2 regions of the Intrasporangium zincisolvens genome follow, and region 2 is predicted to be linked to the other one. Evidence: predicted binding sites of a transcription regulator. Region 2 holds the regulator's gene; the other holds the start of a gene.
What was found. The regulator LexA, encoded in region 2, represses DNA repair genes until DNA is damaged. The targets are predictions, from matches to a motif close to TCGAACANNTGTTCGA.

Region 1: the regulator LexA is predicted to act here: its motif matches at 3,672-3,687, upstream of RY076_RS08360 (alpha-ketoglutarate-dependent dioxygenase AlkB).

What each region holds. Positions count from the first base shown of each region.
Region 1 covers NZ_JAWIIL010000002.1:874,807-881,530, forward strand. The annotation lists partial or broken gene leuA (2-isopropylmalate synthase) at 1-415, shown strand, start outside; gene RY076_RS08350 (hypothetical protein) at 464-2,053, shown strand; gene RY076_RS08355 (maleylpyruvate isomerase family mycothiol-dependent enzyme) at 2,100-2,972, opposite strand; gene RY076_RS08360 (alpha-ketoglutarate-dependent dioxygenase AlkB) at 2,999-3,649, opposite strand; gene recO (DNA repair protein RecO) at 3,806-4,534, shown strand; gene RY076_RS08370 (isoprenyl transferase) at 4,570-5,361, shown strand; gene RY076_RS08375 (hypothetical protein) at 5,387-6,340, opposite strand; gene RY076_RS08380 (Fur family transcriptional regulator) at 6,511-6,724, opposite strand, start outside.
Region 2 covers NZ_JAWIIL010000005.1:331,263-337,986, forward strand. The annotation lists gene RY076_RS15875 (LysR family transcriptional regulator) at 1-218, opposite strand, end outside; gene RY076_RS15880 (Sir2 family NAD-dependent protein deacetylase) at 374-1,282, shown strand; gene RY076_RS15885 (phosphotransferase) at 1,302-2,366, shown strand; gene RY076_RS15890 (DUF6318 family protein) at 2,515-3,105, shown strand; gene RY076_RS15895 (hypothetical protein) at 3,105-4,034, shown strand; gene RY076_RS15900 (hypothetical protein) at 4,050-4,955, opposite strand; gene lexA (transcriptional repressor LexA) at 5,078-5,785, opposite strand; gene RY076_RS15910 (LysM peptidoglycan-binding domain-containing protein) at 6,013-6,426, shown strand; gene RY076_RS15915 (hypothetical protein) at 6,695-6,724, shown strand, end outside.

The DNA of each region.
Region 1 (6,724 bases), on a different contig from region 2:
GTACCTGCCCAACCCGGCCCAGCCGTGGGGTCGGTTCGAGCTCGTCAACGTCGTCACCGACTCGACGGTCGACGGCGAGAGCAGCATCGAGGCGACGGTCACCGACGGCGGTGAGCCCCTGACCGTCACCGGGCGCGGCAACGGCCCGATCGCAGCCTTCCTCGACGCCTTCATGACGATCGAGGGCGCCCCGGACATGCGCGTGCTCGACTACGCCGAGCACGCCCTGTCGGCCGGCGGCGACGCCCGGGCCGCGGCGTACGTCGAGTGCGCCATCGGCCCGCGGGTGCTGTGGGGTGTCGGCGTCGACTCGTCGATCGTGACGGCTTCGCTCAAGGCCGTCGTGTCCGCGTGCAACCGCGCCTACCGCGACCGCATCGCCGAGGAGGCGGCTGCCGGCGACGCCGCGGGGTGAGATGCCGCGGGGGCACGATGCCGCGGGCGTGAGATAGCGTCACCGTCCATGGACTCCGCCCTCGGCCGGACGCTGCTCCGGCTCGTCGGCGCCTGTCTGCTCGCCGTGGCGGTCGTCGGACTCGTCGCGCCGCGAGCCGTCAACACCCCGTACCGCTGGTACGTCGTGGTGCCGGCCTGCCTCGCTCTGGTGGCCGTGGCAGCGTTCGCCCGCTCACCGCGGTGGGTGCGCGCGCGCTGGGTCCGGCCGGTGCTGGCCGTGGTCGGCGGGGTGGTCGCGACGCTCGTCGGCCTCGCCGGGCGTTACGAGTACGGGTGGGACGCCCGCGTCGTCATGGACCTCGCGCGGGCGCTGCACGCCGGCCGCCCGGTCGGTGACGGCGGCTACGACTACCTGTCGCTCTACCCCAACAACCTGCCGCTCCTCGCGATCGACCGGGCCGGCGTCGAGGTGGGCTCGTGGGTGGGCTGGTCGCCCGACGCCGTGCTCATCGTCGTCACCGGCGTCTGCGTCACCGTGACGCTGCTCGCCGTCGACGCGCTCGTGCGCCGCGTGAGGGGACCGGGAGCCGCCATCGGCGCCCAGCTGGTGACGCTCGTCCTCGTCGGCACGAGCCCGTGGCTGACCGTCCCGTACACCGACTACTTCGCCATGCCGTTCCTCGCCGCCGGCGTGGCCTTGGCCGGACGGGCGCTGCTGCCCGGCGCCGCGAGCGCCGGCGAGGTGTCGGCGCGCGCCCGCACGGCACGCGTCCTGACATGGGTGGCGGCCGTGGTCTGCTACGGCGTCGCCTACGCGATCAAGACGACGCCGGCCGTCGTCGTCATCGCGACGGTGCTCACCGTCGTCGTCGCCGTGTTCGACGGCAACCACGCCCCCCGGGGACGGGTGACCGCCCTCGCCGGCTCCGTCGTGGCGGTGGTCGTGTTCCTCGGGATCGCCGTGGCGACGCCCGTCGTGTCGGCCCAGGCGGCCGGCGTCGACTCGAGCCGCCTGCGTGCCGACGTGACGCCCCCGGTCCTGTGGTGGCTCGCCAACGGGATGAACGAGCAGGTGGGGCCCGACGGCGTCGTCAGCTACGGCACCTACTCGCGCGACATGGTCGAGGCGATCGCGGGGCGCACCCCCGATCAGATGACCGACTACGCCCGCACCTACATCTCCGACCGGTGGGCCAAACGCGGGCCCGGGGGGACGCTGGCGTTCTACGCGGACAAGGTGGCGTGGAACTGGGGCGACGGCATGTTCTGGGCCTGGGGCGAGGGTCCCGACTCCCTGCCCGGCAGGCTCGCCGACGCCGATGGCACCGTCGGGGTCGTGCACTCGCTCAACGGGTTCCACGGGTCGGCGTATCCCTGGCGCGCCGACGTGACGCAGGCGCTCTGGCTCGCCGTTCTCCTCGTCGCGGGGGCCGGGCTGCTGCGCGCGCCCTACCGGCGTGACGTGCTGCTCGTGGCGCTCACGGTGCTCGGCATCGCGACGTTCACCCTGCTGTTCCAGGGCCGGTCGCGCTACGTGTTCACCTTCGCACCCCTCGTCGTCGCGCTGGCCGCCATGGTGCGGCTGCGTGCCGGGACGCGAGGGCGACGGGCGGGCGCCGTCACCGCCGCGACCGCCAACACGTCCGACGCCGGCTGAGCCGGCCCTCCGAGGACCGGCCCAGCCGCACGCGTCGAGGCGTCGGTCAGTCGATGGAGCCGCGCAGCACCGCGTCGACGGCAGCGCGGGCGGCCGCGTCGCCGCTGCGGCTCAGCTCGCCCGCCAGCGGTCGGTTCCACAGCCAGCAGTCGAGGTCGGCGGCCGTGCCGCACACCTCGGGAGCCGACGCGTCGTCCGAGGTGCCCGTGCCGTCCGTCGCGTCGGGCAAGGCGCCGCCGGCAGGGCCGTCGGCGACGAGGAAGCGCAGCAGGTCGATGTCGCGACCGTCGTAGGTGCCGGTGACGCGCACGGGGGTGACGGTCCACGCGTGCATGGTGTCGACGGTCGCGACGGTGACCGGCGCGCCGAGCTGCTCGTGCGACAGCCCGGGCTCGGGCTCGTAGCCGCGCATGATCCGCAGGGCCTCGTCGACGCCGTCGGCGGCCAGGCGGGCATCGATGGGGGTGCGGTCGGCCGGGGCGATGCCGGCGGTGGCCTCGGCGTCGAGGCGGTGGATGAGTGCCTCGTGCGCCTGCCGGCGGCGGATGTACCCGGCGGTGTGCTCGTCGGCCCACATCCACAGCTCGGTGTCGGCCGGCAGCTGCGACAGCTGCTCGTGCAGGCGGGCGCTCGAGGCGTCGAAGGCCGCGAGCAGGCCGGCGCGGTCCGCGGGTCGCTCCGGTCGGGTGTCGCTGTGCGCCTCGACCTGCTCGGACGTGGTCAGCCGGCCCTGGGCGATGCCGCCCCAGAACCACTGGACGTCGGCGAGGTGCCACAGCAGGTCGTCGGTGTCCCAGTCGGGGCACGTCGGCACGGTGGCCCCGGCCGGTGCGTCGGCCAGCACCTGGCGGAAGCGCGCCGAGTCGGCGGCGAGGTGGTCGAGGAAAGGAAGGTCTGCACCCGACGGGGCAGAGGGCATGCGGTGCTCCTGGTGGGATGTGGGGGTCAGCGGACTCCGGCGACGCGGAACTGCACGGAGATGCGCGGCCCCATCGGCTCGGACGTCTTGGGGACCGCATGGTCCCACGTGCGCTGGCAGGAGCCGCCCATCACGACGAGGTCACCATGCCCGAGCGGGTAGCGCAAGCTCTTTTGCGTGGTGCCGGGGATGCCGCCGCCGTCACGCGGGCGCAGGGCCAGGACGCGCGGCGAGCCGAGCGAGAGGATCGCGATCATCGTGTCACTGTCGCGCGAACGGCCGATGCGGTCGCCGTGCCAGGCGACGCTGTCGCGGCCGTCGCGGTAGAGGCAGAGACCCGCCGTGAGGAACGGCTCGCCGAGCTCCGACGCGTAGTGCGCGCTCAGCGCGTCGCGGGCCCGGTCGAGGAGGGGGTGGGGGAGGCGCTCGCCCGCCGCGTAGAACTTCGTGAGGCGGGGCACGTCGACGACGTTGTCGTACATCTGCCGCCGCTCGGCGTGCCACGGCACGTCGTGCAGCAGGGCCGAGAAGAGCTCGTCGCCGGCGGCGAGCCAGCCGGGGCGCACGTCGACCCACGCGCCGTGGGCGAGCGGGTGGCGACGCATCCCGGTGCCGACGTCGCGCAGCGTCATCTCGTCGGTGAGGTCGAGCAACGACCCCTGCAGGGTGAGGTCCATGCCGCCAGCGTAACCCAGAACGTCGAACACGTGTTCGACCTTCGTCGTGTCGTTCGAGCCCGGGCGCCCCGTCCTGACGGCTCCGCCCCACCGACGCGTCCGCCCCACCGGCGCGTGCGGTGCCACGTGGCGTCGGCGGCGGGGGAGAATGGGCCCATGCCCCTGTACCGCGACGAGGCGATCGTCCTGCGCACCCACAAGCTGGGCGAGGCCGACCGCATCATCACGATGCTGACCCGCACCCGCGGGCGCGTGCGGGCCGTGGCCAAGGGCGTGCGGCGCACCAAGTCGCGCTTCGGCTCCCGGCTCGAGCCCGGCATGGTCGTCGACGTGCAGTGCTACGAGGGGCGCAACCTCGACACCGTCACACAGGTCGAGACGCTGGCCCCGTACGGCGATGCCATCGCCCGTGATTACGCGGCCTACACGTGCGCCACCTCGATGCTCGAGACGGCACTGCAGCTGACCGAGGAGCACGAGCCGCAGACCCAGCAGTACCTGCTGCTCTCGGGGGCGCTGCGTTCTCTCGCCGAGCGCAGCCACGACCCCGGGCTCGTCCTCGACGCGTACCTGCTGCGCTCGCTCGCGGTCGCGGGCTGGGCGCCGAGCTTCGTCGACTGCGCCCGCTGCGGCGCCGACGGCCCGCACCGGGCCTTCAACGTCCAGGCCGGTGGGGCGGTCTGCTCCTCGTGCCGCCCGCCCGGCTCGACGGCGCCCGCACCCGAGACGTTCGAGCTGCTCGCGGCGCTGCTCTCGGGCGACTGGGAGCTCGCCGACGACAGCGACCCGCGCCACCGGCGTCAGGGCAACGGTCTCGTCTCGGCGTTCCTCCAGTGGCACGTCGAGCGCGGGCTACGCTCCCTGCGGCTCGTCGAACGCGCCTGAGCCGCAACCCGATCCGTCCACCGACCCGGAGAGCCATGACCCCCGCCACCCCGTACGCCCGCCCCTTCGCGCACCCGTCGGGTGCCACGGCACCGGTCATCCCGGCCGACCTGCTCCCGAAGCACGTGGCGATCGTCATGGACGGCAACGGCCGGTGGGCCAACCAGCGCGGGCTGCCGCGCACCAAGGGGCACGAGGCGGGCGAGGCGTCGTTGCTCGACGTCGTCGCCGGGGCGGTCGACGTCGGTGTGACGCACCTGTCGGCGTACGCCTTCTCGACGGAGAACTGGCGGCGTTCGCCCGAGGAGGTGCGCTTCCTCATGGGCTTCAACCGTGACGTCATCCGCCGCCGCCGCGACCAGCTGCACGAGTGGGGCGTGCGGATGCGGTGGGTCGGTCGCACGCCGCGGCTGTGGCGCTCGGTCATCAAGGAGCTCGAGATCGCCCAGGAGCTGACCCAGCACAACACGGGGCTGACCCTCTACTTCTGCGTCAACTACGGCGGTCGTGCCGAGATCGCCGACGCCGTTCAACGAATCGCCCACGACGTCAAGGACGGTCGCCTCCGGCCCGGCTCGGTCGACGAGAAGACGATCAAGAAGTACCTCGACGAGCCGACGATGCCCGACGTCGACCTCTTCGTCCGCTCCTCCGGCGAGCAGCGCACCTCCAACTTCCTGCTCTGGCAGTCGGCCTACGCCGAGATGGTGTTCCAGAACCGCCTGTGGCCCGACTACGACCGACGCGACCTCTGGGCCGCGATCGAGGAGTACGTCGCCCGCGACCGCCGTTACGGCGGCGCCGTCGACACCCCGACCCGGTCCTGACCGAGACAGCAGCCCGCACCGGCGCTCAGCGGTCGACGACGTTGACCTCGTACTGGCTTGCGGTGGGCGGGAACCCGGTGTCGAACTTCGCGTTGACGACCGCGAGCCGGTCACCGAACCGCGCGACCGTCGTCGGGGTCTCGAAGAGCGTGCTCGTCACAGTCTTGAGCAGGCGGCCGGACGACAGGTCGCCCGCCAGTCGGTACTCCGTCACCTGGTTGGAGAAGTTCTGCACGGCGTAGACCGTGCGCCCCTCGAGAAGGATCCCGTCGACGCTCGGCACGGACACCCCGGCGATCGTCGCGCTGGCGCCCGTCGTGGGGTCGACGGTGTTGAGCACGGCCGAGTTCGTGTGCGCGACGACGAGGGTGCGGCCGTCCGCGGTTGCCTGGATGCCGTTGTTGTTGAAGCCGGTCTTCAGCACTGCTGCCGGTCCGTGCAGGCGCAGCGTCCGTGCTGCCTTGCCGAGGACCCCGCTGCGACTCAGCGGGACGAGGTACAGCTGGGCCTGCGAGGAGTCGGTGAACCACGCTCCGGCGCTCGTCACCGCGACGTCGTTGATCACCGGGTTGGTGACCGGGCTCTGCGGCGTCAGCTGGTAGGCGGCCAGGGGCCTGCCGGTCCGGAGGTCGTAGACGTAGGCCTGCCCGGTGAAGCCGCCTGCGACGAAGAGGAGCGAGTGGGCGAGGTCGACCCGCAGGCCGAGCGCCATCCGCCCGGCCGGCGCGTGGATGAACAGGGAAGCCCTGCCGGTCCGCACGTCGCCGCGGTAGATGTTGCCGGTGAAGATCTCGCCGGCGTAGAACGTCGACCCGGCGCCGCGCGCGATGCCTTCGGCCGAGTGCGCGCCGGGCAGGACGATCTGCTTCTCCCGGTGCGCCGTCCGCGGCGGCGCGGCCGCGCCGCCGAGTGCCGTCAGGCCGATGAGCCCGACGGCTGCCACCACGGAAGCCACGAACCGCTTGGTGAGTCCCCTCATCCCGACACCCCTCTCGCGCGGCGTCGCAGCAGGGCGCCGCTGGAACGAACCCGAGACCGCGGCGGTGGACCGCCACAGTTCTCCAGCGTCCGCCGTCACGTGCCGTCTGGACAAGATGTCGAACCGGCGCATAGCGGGCCGGTTGCGGCCCCGCGGTGGCCGCGGCGTCGTCAGGCCGGGCGACAGTCGGCGCAGGTGCCGAAGATCTCGAGGGTGTGCGTGACGTCGGAGAAGTCGTTCTCGGCGGCCACGGCGTCGGCCCACCTCTCGACGGCCGGACCCTCGACCTCGACGGTGCGGCCGCACCGCCGGCACACGAGGTGGTGGTGATGGTGCGTCGAGCAGGCGCGGTAGACGGCCTCGCCGTCGTCGGTGCGCAGGACG
Region 2 (6,724 bases):
AGGACGCCGACGGCGTGGCGGGCCAGCACCTGGCCGGCCTCGGTGAGGCGGACCTGACGGCCGTAGCGCTCGACGAGGACGGTGCCGGTGCGCTGCTCGAGGCGGCGGACCATCTGCGAGATGGCCGGCTGGGTGAAGCCGAGCGCGTTGGCGGCGCTGGTGAAGCTTCCCTCGTCGGCGATGGCCTTCATGACCCGCAGTCCCGCAGCATCGATCATGGGGCGTATCATAACCGACGATTATGGAAAGCGGCGATCGGCAGCACGGTGGGCATGGGACGTCGGCGGCCCCCGCGTACGCTGGCCCGGTGCACGTGCCCCCCGATTCGTCCCCGGAGTCGCCCCAGGAGCCGGGGCCCTCTCGCGACGGTGGGGTGCTGACGCGTCTGGCCACCTCGCGGCGTCTGCCGCTCGAAGTGAGCGACCTCGGCACGTTCGACGACCTCGTCGACCTCGTCAGCGCCGGCGACGTCGTCGTGCTCAGCGGGGCAGGCCTGTCGACCGACAGCGGTATCCCGGACTACCGCGGTCCCGACGGCACGCGCCGCGTCGAGCCGATGACCTACGGGGAGTTCGCCGGCTCGAGCGACGCGCGGCGCCGGTACTGGGCGCGCAGCTACATCGGCTGGCAGCGGTTCAACGCCGCGTCGCCGAACGAGGGCCACCGCGTCGTCGCCGAGCTGCAGCACGCCGGCTACGTCGGACCCGTCATCACCCAGAACGTCGATGGCCTGCACCAGGCCGCCGGGGCGCGCGACGTCGTCGAGCTGCACGGCTCGCTCGACCGCGCCGTGTGCCTGACGTGCGGCGAGGTGACCTCGCGCCTCGGTCTGCACGAGCGGATGACCGAGGCGAACCCTGGCTTCATGGACCGCTTCTCGGCAGCCGCCGCTGCCGTGGGGTCCCAGTGGGGCGAGCAGGTGCGGCCCGACGGCGACATCGTCCTCGCCGACGAGCTGGTCGCGTCCTTCCACGCCCCGCGCTGCCTCGTCTGCGACCACGACACCGTCAAGCCCGACGTCGTCTTCTTCGGCGAGTCGGTGCCGAAACCGTTGGTGGAGAAGTGCTTCGAGCTGGTCGAGGCCGCCGGGGCGGTGCTCGTGCTGGGCTCGTCGCTCGCCGTCATGAGCGGGTACCGGTTCGTCCGGCGCGCGCACCAGCGCGGGGTGCCCGTCGCGATCGTGACCCGGTCGGCGACCCGGGGCGACGCCGAGGCGACGATCCGGCTGCACGTCCCGCTCAGCGAGGCGCTGCCGCGTCTGCGCTCGGCCCTGGGCCACTGAGGTGGCGTCCACGGAAGGCTTGCCCGACACGTCGGGCGCTGCTGAAGCGTCGGGCGAGCGCTGGTGGGCGGCACTGCCGGCCGCAGGGGACGGACCGTCGGTCCGGTGGACGTCGGACGCGTTCGCTGCCCAGCTGGGCGCGTGGGTCACCGACGCCCTGGATGGGCTTGAGGCCGGTGGGCTCGCCGACCTCGAACCGGTGCACCAGCGGCCGTGGTCAACGGTGTGGCGGGCCACGACGACCGACGCCAACATCTTCTGGGTCAAGGAGAACTGTCCGCACCAGGCCTTCGAGGCGGCCCTCCTCGAGGTGCTCTCGCGACGGGCTCCCGACCGGGTCGTGCCCGTGGCGGCGGTGGACACGGCTCGCGGGCTGCACCTCGTGCCCGACCAGGGCGAGGTGCTCGGCGCGTCGGTCGACCCCCACGACATCGACACGTGGTGCCAGGTCGTCGCCGAGGCGATGCACCTGCAGCGCGAGCTCGCCGGGTGTGAACCGGAGCTGGTCGCCGCCGGCCTGACGCCGCTGCTCCCGCTCGACGCCGCCGACTACGTCGTCGCGCGTGCGTCGCAGCTCTCCACGCTGCCCGAGGCAGACCCGCGACGACTCGATGCCGAGGCGTCCCTTCGCGTGCTGTCGCTGGCCCCGCGCGTGGCCGAGTGGGGTGAGGGCCTCGACGCGCTCGGTCTGCCGCTGGCGCTCGTGCACAACGACCTGCACGCCCACAACGTCTTCGCGACGGCGTCGGGCATGCGGTTCTTCGACCTCGGCGACGCCGTCCTCGCCCACCCGCTCACGGCCGTGTTCGTGCCGCTCAACGTGCTCGCGCACCGGCTCGAGGCGTCGGCCGACGACCCGCGCCTGCGCCGCGTCGCCGATGCCGGGCTCGAGGTGTGGAGCGACGTCGCACCGGCCGCGGCGATGCGGGCCGCGCTGCCGGCGGCCCAACGGCTGGGACGGCTCGGACGCGTCGAGTCGTGGCTGCGCGTGACGGCAACCATGACGCCGGCCGAGCTGGCCGAGCACGGCGACGCTGCGGCCTGGTGGCTCGCGGCGGTCGGGGACGCGACGCCGCTGTCCTGACGCAGGCTGTGGACGGCCAGGGTCGTCCGAGGTGCAATTGGGGCAGGATCTGTGGGAGCGTTCGATGACGTTTTCGCCCGTTTGCGCCCGGTGGGCAGGGCACAGATTCGCCGAACAGGGGACCAGAGTCGTGCTGAGACACCAGAGGATGACGTGGGCCGCCGCCGGGCTGGCGCTGGCCGTGACCGCGCTCGCGGCGTGCTCCGGGGGAGACCCGGCACCGCCGCAGACGAGCGCCGCGAGTGCCACGGTGCCGTCCACGACGGCGAGCACGACGACGTCGACGCCGAGCACCACGAGCACCACAAGCGCCGGCCCCGCCTTCCCGGCCGGCCTCCCCGACGCCGCCAAGACCAAGGACAAAGCCGGCGCCGAAGCCTTCGTCAAGCATTTCGTCGCCACTGTCAACGTCGCTTGGGTTCGGCCCGACCCCGAGCGCATCGAAGCGCTCTGTTCGAAATCCTCGAAGGCGTGCGCTTCATTCGTTGCGGATGCGCAGGAAATGCGGACCAAGAATCAGCACTACGTCGGCCCAGCCATCCAACCTGCCAAAGTCAGCGCGCTCGGCAGCAACCCCGAGGACCAGCGCGTAGAGACATGGCTGGGCGTGCTCGGCACCAAGGTCGTAGATGCCAAGAACAATGTCGTCTATCGCGAAGAGCCGAAGACACTGAAGACGATGATCCACTTGGCTTGGGGCAGCGCAGGCTGGTCCGTCTCCGCTGTCAAGGGGTTGTGATGCCTCGCCGGGCACGCCGCTCGGTGCTGCTCGCCCTCATGCTGGTTTTGATCAGCGTTGACGTCGCCTTCGGCATCGGCGGCGTGGGCGGGGGAGTGTCCCAGGAAGGCGGTGAGGTCAACCTGCTCCGCCATAAGCTCATGGCCCTCAATCGCGAATATCAGCAGCTGATGTCCAAACCGGGACCACATTGGAAGTACCGTTCAGCCCGGCCTGGCTGCGACACGGGCGGCCGAGACTCGAGTAGCGCGTGCTATGAACAGGCGCGCACAGCTTGCAGCAGTGCAAATCCGGAAATTGGGGGCGGGCCCCTGACGGATGTGTATCGGATGTGGGTGGACGAGAAGGGCAAGGCGCTCCCAGCCGCGAAGTGGCCGGCCCCCTACACGCCGGGCAAGAACATCTGGGCCTACGTCGGCTCCACCTGTCTGCCCAACTTGGTTCCGGATGCTGACCCGATACCCACCATCGACATGATTGCCGAGGCGTTTCATCGGACGCCGTGGGCGAAGGGTGCGATCTCGACGCAGCCAAAGGGGAACACGACCCTCGTCAACCTCAAGACGTTCTACAAGGTCGACTGGGCGAGCGCCGGTTTCGAGCCGGGCGAGATCGACCTCGTCGACCCCGCGACGATGTTCGGCTACCGCGTCGAGATCCGGCCCAAGCTCGTCAGCTACGTCTACCGGTTCGGCGACGGCACGAGGGAGGGCCCGACCACCTCACCGGGCGGTGTCTATCCCGACGGCGACGTCATCCATACCTACCGCGAGCCGGGTACCTACACCTCGCGCGTCGACGTCACCTTCGGCGCCGACTTCCGGATCAACGGCGGGGCGTGGATCGCCATCCCCGACACCGTGACCGTCCCGCAGCCCGGCACGCCGATCACCGTCAAGGAGGCCCGAGGCGTCCTCGTGCGCAACTGACGCGTCCGCGGCCGGTCACTCGGCGACGGCGTCGACCTTGCGGGCCTCGACCTCGGCGGTGTCACGCAGGTCCCAGAGCTCCTTGGTCTGCGCGATCCAGTAGGTGCAGAACAGCACGATGATGATGACCTCTCCGATGAGGATCACGTGGTCGAACCCGTGCAGGGTCAGGTGCGCCACGACCGTGACGGTCAGCAGCACGGCGAGCGTGCCGGCGATGGCGAGGTACCAGCGCTTGTAGGTCAGCGCTTCGTCGGTCGAGGTGTGCCGGTCCTCGACGCGGAAGGCGCTCAGCACCATGACCGCGATGACCCCGGCCACCATCGTCGCGGCCGCCAGGCCGTGGCTCAGCGCGATGAACCGGTCGGGCAGGGCGAGGAAGAGCACGAGCTCGAAGATGATGACGGCGCTGCAGGCGGCCGTCAGTAGCGTCGTCCGGAGAGGTGGGCGCCGGGCGGGGTCGGCCAGCTCGTCGCGTCGCAGCGACACCGTCACGACGAGCGCGACGAACCCGACGGCGATGAGCGCCCACACGTTGTTGTTGACCGCGTCGGAGATCGCCGCCGTCGACAACGCGAACGGGTTCGTCGACCCGGCCGTGCTGCATCGTTCGTCAGGCACCGTCGGCACCATGGCGACCACGAAGGCCATGAACCCGGAGAAGTTGAGCAGCACGTCCTCGGCCGGCGAGTGACCCTTGTAGACGACGAGCGCGGCGCCGAGCGCGAAGAGGCTGCCGACGAAGACCGTGCGGGACGGCGTGAAGTAGTACGCGCTGATCGAGCCGAGCCAGCACGTCCCGTTCGTGCCCCACCACCACTGCAGGACGACCGACAGCAGCAGCATGAGCAGCATCGCGACCATGCCGCCGCGCAGGTAGCGGTAGGTGAAGACGACGTCGCGGTCCGGACGGTCTGACATGGCGTCCTCCTGAGGCGAGTGTGTCTCTCAGAGTGGCGAACCCAGCCGCCGGATACGCCGCGACGCGCCGCGGAACGTCCGCGGCGCGTCGAGAGGGGAGGCGTCAGAGCGAGGAATGGGCGTCAGATGCGGCGCAGCACCGCGGTGACCTTGCCGAGGATCGTCGCGTCGTCGCCGTCGATGGGGTCGTAGGCGGCGTTGTGCGGCAGCAGCCAGACGTGGCCGTCCTTGCGCTTGAAGGTCTTGACGGTGGCCTCGTTGTCGAGCATCGCGGCCACGATGTCGCCGTTCTCGGCGTTCGGCTGCTGGCGCACGACGACCCAGTCACCGTCGCAGATGGCGGCGTCGACCATCGAGTCGCCCTGGACCTTGAGCAGGAACAGCTGCCCCTCGCCGACGACCTGGCGGGGGAGCGGGAAGACGTCCTCGACGACCTGCTCCGCGGTGATCGGGACGCCCGCGGCGATCTTGCCGAGGACGGGCACGTACGAGGCCTCCGGACGCGTGTCGCCGGCGTCGGTCTCGACGTCGTGCCGCCCGGAGCCGGCGGACCGGCCGCGACGCGTGGGCTCGTCGGCGGCGTCGGGGGAGACGACCTCGAGGGCACGCGGGCGGTTGGGGTCGCGGCGCAGGTAGCCCTTGCGCTCGAGCGCGGCGAGCTGGTGGCTGACGCTGGACGGGCTCGCCAGGCCAACGGCCTCGCCGATCTCGCGCATGCTCGGCGGGTAGCCGCGCCGGTCGACGGAGTTGCGGATCACCTCGAGCACGCGTCGCTGCCGCATCGTCAGGCCGTCGCCCTTGTCGCGGTCGGGAAGCTCGGTCACGCCCATGGTGTCCCCTTCGTCGCCGGCCCAGAGCCCGTGATCCGGGTCGCTGCGGACCCAGTGTCAGTGGTGACTGGTGTGGTTGGTGGTGTGAGGAAAGCCTACGGGGTTCGAACACAGTTGCCAAACACGTGTTCGATGCGTGTCTCGACTTCCTCGAACATACGTGCTACAAATCGTACAGACGTTCGATCGAACACATGTTCGCAAGCCAGCAGGAAGGGGAGGTCAGCATGAGCGTCGTCGCACTTGAGGCCGTTCGTCAGCAGCGTGAGCTGGAGTCGGGGGACTCCGTTCCTCGTCCGAGGCCGCAGCTCGTTCTCGTTCCCACCGGCCGTGAGGCCGTGCGCGCTGCACGCGCCGAGCAGCCGCCCCTGCGCCTGACGCGGTTCGGGCGCCTCGTCGTGACGCTGCTCGTCACGGCGGTGCTCGTCGCGCTGGGCCTGGGCCTCGCCGGTCAGCTCGCCTCGGCCGCCGATGCGCCACGCTCCGTCACGGTCGAGCCGGGCCAGACGCTGTCGGGCATCGCCGCCCGCGAGCTGCCCGGCCTTCCGGTCTCGGATGGGGTCGCCGAGATCCAGCTGGCCAACTCACTCTCCACGTCGATGATCCACGCGGGCCAGCGCCTCGTCATCCCGGTTCCCTGACGTCACCTCCGCGCGCGTTCGTGTCGCGCGGATCTCCGACAGCCGCGTTGGCTCCACCTCCAGCGGCTGGCGTGCCCGGCGCTTCGACCCCGCCGGTCCGCCCGGACGCCGCACCCCTCTCCGGGTGCGGCGTCCTGCTGTCACCGGCCTGCTCGGCTCGCCTGTGGACGACCTGACGCCTACGGCCGGCCGATCGCGACCTCTGTGGATAGCCAAGTCTGCGATCCGAAAGTCCTTCCTACCGTGGGGATCTCAGGAAGGAGTAGGCATGCGCTACGAGGTGGACCCCACGACCGTC